4 regions of the Glutamicibacter protophormiae genome follow, and region 1 is predicted to be linked to each of the others. Evidence: riboswitches for the same ligand, from Rfam matches in the RefSeq annotation. Region 1 holds a riboswitch; each other region holds the start of a gene.
The links. Region 1 has a riboswitch for S-adenosylmethionine ahead of JQN66_RS16175 (acyl-CoA dehydrogenase family protein). Riboswitches for the same ligand answer to the same signal wherever they lie in the genome.
Positions count from the first base shown of each region.

Region 2: linked by a shared signal. The riboswitch ahead of JQN66_RS14225 (OsmC family protein) and the one ahead of JQN66_RS16175 (acyl-CoA dehydrogenase family protein) in region 1 are both predicted to bind S-adenosylmethionine.
Region 3: linked by a shared signal. The riboswitch ahead of JQN66_RS01425 (ABC transporter substrate-binding protein) and the one ahead of JQN66_RS16175 (acyl-CoA dehydrogenase family protein) in region 1 are both predicted to bind S-adenosylmethionine.
Region 4: linked by a shared signal. The riboswitch ahead of JQN66_RS01380 (ABC transporter ATP-binding protein) and the one ahead of JQN66_RS16175 (acyl-CoA dehydrogenase family protein) in region 1 are both predicted to bind S-adenosylmethionine.

Region 1 covers NZ_CP069806.1:3,462,660-3,464,853, forward strand. The annotation lists gene JQN66_RS16175 (acyl-CoA dehydrogenase family protein) at 10-1,221, opposite strand; SAM riboswitch class I at 1,270-1,361, opposite strand; gene JQN66_RS16180 (hypothetical protein) at 1,577-1,738, opposite strand; gene JQN66_RS16185 (alpha/beta fold hydrolase) at 1,804-2,194, opposite strand, start outside.
Region 2 covers NZ_CP069806.1:3,036,386-3,038,579, forward strand. The annotation lists gene JQN66_RS14220 (DEAD/DEAH box helicase) at 1-919, opposite strand, end outside; SAM riboswitch class IV at 1,069-1,190, shown strand; gene JQN66_RS14225 (OsmC family protein) at 1,222-1,773, shown strand; gene JQN66_RS14230 (cytochrome P450) at 1,891-2,194, shown strand, end outside.
Region 3 covers NZ_CP069806.1:283,268-285,461, reverse strand. The annotation lists gene JQN66_RS01425 (ABC transporter substrate-binding protein) at 1-1,105, opposite strand, end outside; SAM riboswitch class I at 1,227-1,318, opposite strand; gene JQN66_RS01420 (SDR family oxidoreductase) at 1,862-2,194, shown strand, end outside.
Region 4 covers NZ_CP069806.1:273,545-275,738, reverse strand. The annotation lists gene JQN66_RS01385 (acyl-CoA dehydrogenase family protein) at 1-547, opposite strand, end outside; SAM riboswitch class I at 565-655, opposite strand; SAM riboswitch class I at 922-1,023, shown strand; gene JQN66_RS01380 (ABC transporter ATP-binding protein) at 1,029-1,850, shown strand; gene JQN66_RS01375 (aliphatic sulfonate ABC transporter substrate-binding protein) at 1,934-2,194, shown strand, end outside.

The sequences.
Region 1 (2,194 bases):
GTGGAATGTTTAGGTGTACAGCGACAGCGGCTGCGATTCGCCGCGCAGGAAGTACGCGCCGACCTCGATCTTCTTGTAGTCCACCGGGTCGTGCAGCGAGTGCGTGCGCACGTTGCGCCAGAACAGGTCCAGCCCGACGCCGCTCTGGGTGGAGGAGGAACCAGTGACCTCGAAGATGCGGTTGGCGACCTCCACGCCGGCCTCGGTGGCCACGACCTTCAGCTCCGCGATCGCCACGGCCAGTTCCGCGCGCTGCGGCTGGGTGACCGCGCCGGCCAGCGAGAGCAGCGCATCGAACCTGCGGCCCAGCTTCTCGGCCAGGGCGGCGACGGCGGCGGTGCGGGCCTTCAGCTCGCCCACGGTGCGCTGGAACACCGGATCCTGCGAGTAGGTCTCCGCCGCTGAGAGGAACCAGGCGTTCTTGCGCCCCAGCAGGATCTGCTTGCCGCGTTCCAGCGCGCCCTCGGCGATGCCCACGTAGAAGTTGGCGAAGGCCAGCTGGATGCCCGGGGTGAGCAGGGTGGAGACCGGCTCGTCGGTGACCGGGCCCAGCACGTCGGCCGGCTCGATGCGCACGTTGCGGTACACCAGCGAGTTCGACGCGCTCAGCCGCTGGCCCAGGTAGTCCCAGTCGTCGACGATCTCCAGCCCCTGCGCATCGCGCGGCACCACGAAGGCCAGCAGCTCGCCGGTGCCTTCGACCTGGGCGTTCACGACGATCACCTCGCCCACCCCGGATCCGGTGGAGAAGCGCTTGGCGCCGTTCAGCCGGTAGCCGGCGCCCTCGCGGGTCAGCACGAGGGTCGGGTCCACCGGGTTGACCGAGTCGCCCCACAGCCAGCGTTCCTCCACGGTGCGCCGCCACCAGGCGGCCTGCGCCTCGGCCGGGGCGTAGAACGCGATGGAAGACTGGTTGATGTAGTGGTAGGCCAGCAGCTGGGAGATCGACCCGTCGGCGGCGGCCAGGATGCGGATGACCTCGAAGGCGGTCTCGAAGTGCCCTCCGGCGCCGCCGAATTCGGCGGGGGCCAGCAGGTCCAGCAGCCCTGCCTCGCGCAAGAGCCGCACCTCCGCGAAGGGCTGCGCGTTGGCGCGGTCGCGGGCCAGCGCGTCGGCGGCCAGGGTGCCGGCGACCTGGCGGGCGATGCCGCGCCAGTGCTCCAGTTCGGTCTCGCTGGCGGTGCCGGCGTAGGGGACGCGGGGCAGTGCGGTGACGGTCATGATCGGGCTCCTTGGACATCGTGTTCCGAGGGATTCCGGGGTTCCCGGGCTCCATCGAACCTGGCGGTAGCACTGCCTGCGGAAGTGCAGGTTTGCTGCGGCGTCGCGGAGCCAGGTCTCTCAGCCGCTCTGGATGGTGTGCACCGATTCAAGCACGCCCCCGGAGCGCTCGGGAACCGCGCCGTCACGCGGCGGAACGCACCGCAAGACGGCGTCATATTCGGCCGGCGCGCGGCGGGCCGGAGCGCCGAACATGTCGCCGCATGACGCCTGCGGGACGCGGTGTGCCGCGCGCCGGGCACGGCGAAACCTCCGGGCGGCGGGGCCATCCGGAGGTTTCGAAGGGTTCAGCGGGTCAGCGCCCGCGCTTCATGAAGGCGTTGACGTCGTCGCTGTTGAACAGGTCCGGAACGGTCCAGCCATCCAGGTTGTATTCGCCCATGCACTGTTCGACCATGCCGTTCATCAGGCCGACGGCGCCGGACTGCTTGGCGTGCATCAGCATCTCGATGCGCACGTTCTCGTGGTTGCCCGAGTAGCTGCGCTCTTAGAGCTCGTGGCGGCCGCCGAATTCGGAGCCGGCTAGCGGGAGAGGAAGCCCAGCAGCAGGTCGTTGACCTCCTTGGCATGGGTCCACAGCAGCCCGTGCGGCGCGCCCTCGACCTCGTGGTACTCGGCGGCCGGCAGCGCCGCGGCGAAGCGCCGTCCGGTGACGTCGATCGGCAGGATTTGGTCCGCAGTGCCGTGCACGATCAGCGCCGGCACGTCGATCTTGGGGATGTCTTCGCGGAAGTCGGTCACCCAGGTCAGCTGGGCGGCCACCGAGGCGTAGGGCGAGGCCGCGTAGGCCAGCGCCTTGTTCGCGGCCAGCGCCTCCTCGCTCAGCCGGCTGCCCAGGAACGTCTCGGTGTTGAAGAAGTTCTCGAAGAAGCCGGTGAAGAACGCATAGCGGTCCTTCTTCACTGCCTCCAGC
Region 2 (2,194 bases), 430 kb from region 1:
CCACCAGCGTTGGAGGGTTTCCCAACGCCAGGACATGCTCGGTTTCGCCGTTCGGCCCACGGATGATGCCCTCAACTGTCAAGCCGCTCTCGCTGCGCCGCAGGTCCAGGAAAGCGGACCCGGCCAGATCGGTTAGGGCCACGTCGGCGCGGTTGCTGGCATTCCCGTTGACAAGGTGGATCCCGGATTCCCTGATCCGTTCGAAGGCTTCACGCAGATCCTTGCCGGGAAGGTTATTCAGGGTGATCCAGTCGGTGGCATCCCAAACATGTCCGTACAGGTCGTGTTGTGCGCGCTCGTTGAGCATGACCAGTTCGTTGGCCGCGCGGCGCTGTTCCTTGGCGAAGCGGTCGTCGAAAGGCAGTTTGCGCCATGACACCCCGGTCTGCACCCACGGGCTGCGCGCTCCCCTGCGTGCGGGACGTGCATTGAGATGCACGCTTGGCCTGCCAAAACGGGTGGCCGCAACGACCTTCAGGATGAGGCCCAAGGGCTCTTCTTCAAGCTCGTCTTCGAACTCACTGCTCTCAGGAACGTGTGGGAGCAGCCGTTTCAGGGTTCGTTCCCACTGCGCGACCTGCGGCATCTTCCAAGTATCTTGTGGCCTTACTGCATCCGTAACTCTGAAGCCCCCACCGTCGATCTGGGTTGCCTCGACGAGCAGAGCGGCGACATGCTCGCAGGAGTACTCCCCTTCGTGGGCATCGCAGCGACTGCTGAAGCTGATATTCGTACCCTGGATCGACAACTGGACCACTACGAACGCATTATTCACCCAGCCGAATACGGCGGACATTCCCGGGGTCTGTTTCCGGTCGTGGATGGATACCTGTCCCTCGTTGGCGATAGCCCAACCTGCGGCGTATTCTTCCTCGGTCACTAGTGTCTGAGCGGCAACGGGTGTTAGCTGGTAATCCATACACGCAACTTCTCGGGTGGGCGGCCGCGCTGAGCCTGCGCGGATTTCAGTCCCAATTCTATCGGTGCGACAGACAGTTTGCCCTGTGACGAAACATGAAGACTGCTATTTACCAACACCGGAGAAACCCGGTAGAAAAGTAACTACTGAATCACGAGTTCCAATCACACAAGCCCTGGCTGGTTGGACGGCAACCCTATTCGCGTCATTGTGCGGGGTGCTCCAGGTGATGATTCGACGGACCTGAAAGACAGGTTCGTAAGCGATGGCGCCCCTTGCGCCAGAAAGGGGATCAATTCCTCATGTCTACCGCAGCTTCCACCATTTCCGTTGCCGAAGACCGCTCCGCCCGCCTGCAGCAGGCTGGCACCGGCTGGGGCGAACGCATCTCCACCGCCCCGGACAGCGCCAAGCTGACCTTCATTGTCCAGGGCGAGGGCTTCGGTTCGGTAGCCAGCAACATCATCTCCGGAAAGCACACCTTCACCGTGGACGAGCCTGCGGCCCTGGGCGGCGACGACCTGGCAGCGAGCCCGGTCGAATATGCACTGGGCGCCCTGATCTCCTGCCAAGTGGTTATCTACCGCCTCTATGCCGAGCAGTTGAATATCCAGGTTGACGACGTGAAGATCGTGGCCAACGGAAATCTGGATGTACGCGGCCTGTTCGGCATCGACAAGTCGATCCGCCCGGGCTTCACCTCGGTAGACCTGGACGTGCAGATCTCCGGCCCGGAATCCGCTGAACGCTACGATGAACTGCGGCAGGCCGTCGATGCCCACTGCCCTGTACTGGACCTGTTCGCCAACCCGGTGCCGGTGAGCACCAAGATCTCTCTGGATTCGAACAACTAGCTGATCAGCATGGCGTTGCCCGCTTCATGGGCGACGCCATGCTGTACACAGAGTCTTGTTTCCGCAGTGTGGCACTCATAGGCTGACTGCGAAGGCTAAGGACCGGATAGAACTGCCATGCCTGCGCAGGAAATTGTCCAGTGGGACCCCAAGGATCCCGAAGCGCTCGCCAACCAGATCGCTGCCTACGACCGGCTTCGCTTGCAATGCCCCGTAGCCCATAGCGATTTCCTAGGCTATTCGATCCTCCGCCATGAGGACGTGCTCACTCTTCTGGGCGACCATGAAAGTTTCAGCGATGCGGTATCTGCCCGTCTGACGGTGCCCAACGGCATGAACCCTCCTCACCACACGATCTCCAGGCAGGTCAATGACCGGTACTTCACCCCAGGGGTCATGGAGAGATTCGAACCGGTGTGTC
Region 3 (2,194 bases), 640 kb from region 1:
TGGATTTCTCCGGGTTATAGGCGATTTCGGACGACAAGTCGACGAAGCCCGGGGCCTTGTGGTTCAGGACCGAACCGGCCACCACGTAGCTCTCGGACAGCACGGTGTCCTTGATTGCCTGGCGATCGATACCGATCTGGAGAGCCTGGCGAACCTTGACGTCTTCCAGCTTGCCGGAACCGATGCGCACGGCAGCTTGGTTGGTGGTCAGGTCGACACCCTGCGCGGCGAAGACTTGGCCCCCGTTGGCTGCCAGCACCTGTTCGTCCACCGGCTGCAGTCCGCGGACAAGGTCAACCTGACCGGACTGCGCAGCGCCAGCGCGGCTGGCTACCTCAGGTAGGTACTTGATCACCAGTTTGTCCAGATAGGCATCGCCCTGGTTTTCTGCGGTTTCGGGTGCCCACGCGTAGTCGTCTCGGCTGGTGAAGACAACTTCCTCGTCCGGCTTTTCCGATTCGAAGACGAACGGGCCAGAGCCCACGATCTTCGCGATAGCGGACTGTCCTGCGTTATCCAGCTTCAAGGTCTTCGGGGAAACCAAGCCTGCTGCGACGGACGAGGTGGCACGCAGGAAGTTGGCGTCTGGACGTTTGAGCGTCACCTTCACCTGGTTCTTGCCGAGGACCTCCGCCGACTTATAGGCGCCGAAGTCCACGTTCGGAGCGACCTGCGCGTCCTTGATGCCCAGGCCCAGCGCGTCAAGGTTGAGCTTGACCGCTTCCGCGTCCAGCGCGGATCCATCGGAGAACGTCACCCCGTCACGAATGGTGAACGTGAATTCAGTCTGGTCGTTGTTTGCTTTGAAGTCCTCAGCGATCCATCCAACGAGCTTGCCGGACTCCGCATCGAAGTAGGTCAGGCGGTCCAGGACCGAGTTCAGGACGTTTGCCTTCTCATAGAAGCGCGCCGCCTGCGTCTGCCAGTTGTTAATCGGGGTAACTTCGGCAAAGGTAAAGGTACCGCCTTCAACCGGATCGCCGGCGGCAGCGGGAGCACCTTCAGCCGGAGCTGCGGTAGTCGAATTTCCGCCGCATGCGGTCAGGGTCAGGCCCAGGACGGCAACAAGTGCCGCCGCTTTCAAACTCAGGTGCGCAGTACGCATATTCGTAAGTTCCTCTCGGTATTTGAGCCGAGGATTACGCCTGATATTCAACGATCCGGTTGTTGCGAATTCGAGGGAAGGCAGAGCACTCCCCTTGAAGAACCGTTGCGAAATCTAGCAATCTCCATCGGTCCTGGCCTTAGCACCGATCCCGCTATCGGGTGGTTGCTGCGACGTCAACGAGCCAGGTCTCTCAGTCGCTCTGGATGGTGTGGCGTCCAATTTCTTGAACAATTTCAGTGTCGAACACGGAATCGCATGTGACCAAGCGTGACGTAAGGAATACGTCATGAAGTCATGGAAAAAGTGGTACCCCGCGAGTTTCACGCCATATTTGACGTAACAAATTGCCTTGTGGCGTTATGTGACGCCGATCAAAGCGCACACTTGACGACGGCTGGTTGGGCTCCTGCTCCTGATTCCGCAGTCCAGCTTTCAGGGAGCCCGTTTTAGCTCCTGCTGCAACGGCACCACAAGTGGCTCGGTTCTCCCCAGTGTTTTTCTGGCTCGACGAGTGCTGATGCAGGTGGAGAATTTTCCGTACCAGCTGCGCCCTTTGCATACCGGACGCCAATATCAGCTGGCGGCGACGCCCATCGAATCGAAAGGAATTCCTTGTATTCAGGCCCTGGCTGCAGGTCTTCATGATTCGGGCGGCCCTGCGGTCCACACCGACAACGCTTCACCCGCTGAATCCTTACGATCCCGGGCCTCTGCGAATAGGCTGGGGTCCACGGAAGCCAACGGAGGAACCCCATGAAGATCGCAGTCGCCGGAGCCACCGGAAAACTCGGCACCCTCGTCATCGATGCACTGTTATCCCGGGGCGCCCCAGCGGACAGCTTGGTCGCGCTCGGCAGATCCCCTCAGAAGCTCGAAGCCCTGGCAGCCAAGGGCGTGGAGACCCGCGCCGCCGACTACAACGCGGCGCACACGCTCGTCGCGGCCCTCGAAGGCGTCGACCGGCTGCTGCTGATTTCCGGCAGCGATGTCGGACACCGGATCCCGCAGCATGAGAACGTCGTCAATGCCGCCCGGCGTGTTGATGTGTCGCTGATCGCCTACACATCCATCGCCAATGCGCGCACC
Region 4 (2,194 bases), 630 kb from region 1:
GGCTGGCCTTGGTGTTCAGAGCGCCCAGGGCGTTCCCGCCGTTTTCGGTGTAGGCGTTGCCGACAATCTGCCCGGCGGCGATGCGCGCAAACCACTTGGCCTTCAGCTGCTCGTCCTGCAGGCGCAGCACGTCTTCGACGAAGGCGATGTGCGCACGCCAGAGCTGCCCGATGTGGGAATCCGCCTCGGAAAGTTCGATCAGCAGGCGGAAGACGTCGCTGAGTCTGGCACCGTGGCCGCCGTTGGCGACCGGAAGGCGCAACGCCCCGAAACGCTCGCGGTTCAGCAACCCCACCTGCTCGAAGGGCAAGATGCGGTTGCGGTCCCGGTCCTTGGCTCCGGCGGCAATCTGGGCGAACACCGGACGGAAAATCGCGGCGAGGCGCTCGTAGTCTTCGTCGGCTCCCGGACCGGGAGTCACCTTGAGCAACTGGCGGGTCGGACGCTCTTCGGTGAATTCATCGAGCTCCAGCGCATTGCCGGCTCCCGGCGTGCTCAGCGTGTTGAAGTCCACCTCGAGATTGTTTTGGGGTGCGCCAAAAGACATAAAAAAGTCCTCGATTCTTTCCATCGATCCTGGCGGTAGCACCGTCCCGGCTAAAGGTGGTTGCTGCGGCGTCGTGGAGCCAGATCTCTCAGCCGCTCTGGATGGGTCGTAATCATTTGTAGCCGTAACAAACGGGCGATTCCAAGCCCCGAAGTCATATTTTGTCGCCGAAAGACTTGCTGTTGCAGAACCCGACGGGTGCTCTATGCGGTGAACCGCCGAAGATGACCCAAGCATGGAGGGTAAAAATCGATCAAACCGTCATTCAATGAAATAAATAACGAAATATCCCACAGCTCGCGCGGTCATATCGAAGATTTTTCATGTTACGCAGGATTTGCAATGAAATCGTTCGAATGCATGTAATAGACCTGTAACCATCCCGAGCGGCCGAGAGATCTGGCTCTATGACGCCGCAGCAACCACCGTTGAATCCTAGGATTCCCGGCCGGTGCTACCGCCAGGACCGATGGAGATGATCATGGCCACTGCCTTCGCCCTGCCTCAGACCGCCGACAGCACCAGCACGTCCACCGCACTGCCCGTCGACTTCCGAAATGTCTCGCGTACGTTCACCACAAAGAATGAACAGCGCACAGTTCTCGCGGACGTCAACCTGCACATCGATGCAGGCCAAGTCGTGGCGATCCTCGGTGCCAGCGGCTGCGGCAAGTCAACACTCCTGCGTTCGGTTTCAGGTCTGGATCACCCTTCGAGTGGCGCGGTCTTCACCGGCGTCCGGGAAGTCAACGACATCAACGAACTTTGCGCGGTAGCATTCCAAGAACCGCGATTGCTTCCCTGGCGTTCGGTGCGAGAGAACATCTCGCTCGGACTGGCTCCGGGAACCAGCAGGCTGGAAGGCAACGAACTCATTGACCAGCTTCTGGAGCTGACCGGACTGAGCCACGCGGCCGACCTGCGGCCACGCGAGATTTCCGGTGGCATGGCACAGCGGGTTTCCCTTGCCAGGGCGCTGGCACGCCGCCCTGGCGTGCTGCTGCTCGATGAACCATTTGGCGCTTTAGATGCTCTGACCCGCCTGAAAATGCAGGACTTACTGCTGTCGATCCATGCATCGTTCCCAACGACCGTATTGATGGTGACCCACGATGTCGACGAAGCTTTGACTCTCGCCGATCGCGTTGTGGTTCTTGGACGTCGTAACGACCAGCAGTCGGCAACGGTCATTGAAGACCTCCGGCTGGAGGCTCCCCACCCCCGTAGCCACAGCAACGAGCAGTTCGTTGCCAACCGGGCAAGGCTCCTTGGCCTTCTGGGCGTAGACGCCACAAACCACTAGCGCCAGCTTCGCCGACGCACTTTCTCTTCAACGGCTGCACTTTCGCGGCCGCTGCACTCGCACGCACAAATCAAGGAATTCTCATGCTCGCAAACCACTTCACCCGTCGCACCGCATTGTCTCTCGCAGCCTTGGCAGTTGGCGCCGTTGCACTGTCAGGCTGCGCCGGCGAAAACGCTTCGGCCGCAGGCGACGGCAAGACGCTGTCCATCGACTTTGCCACCTACAACCCGCTGAGCCTAGTTCTCAAGGAAAAGGGATGGCTGGATGCGGCAGCCAAGGAGCAGGGAGTCACCGTCGAATGGATCCAGTCCGCCGGATCGAACAAGGCCAACGAAGCGCTG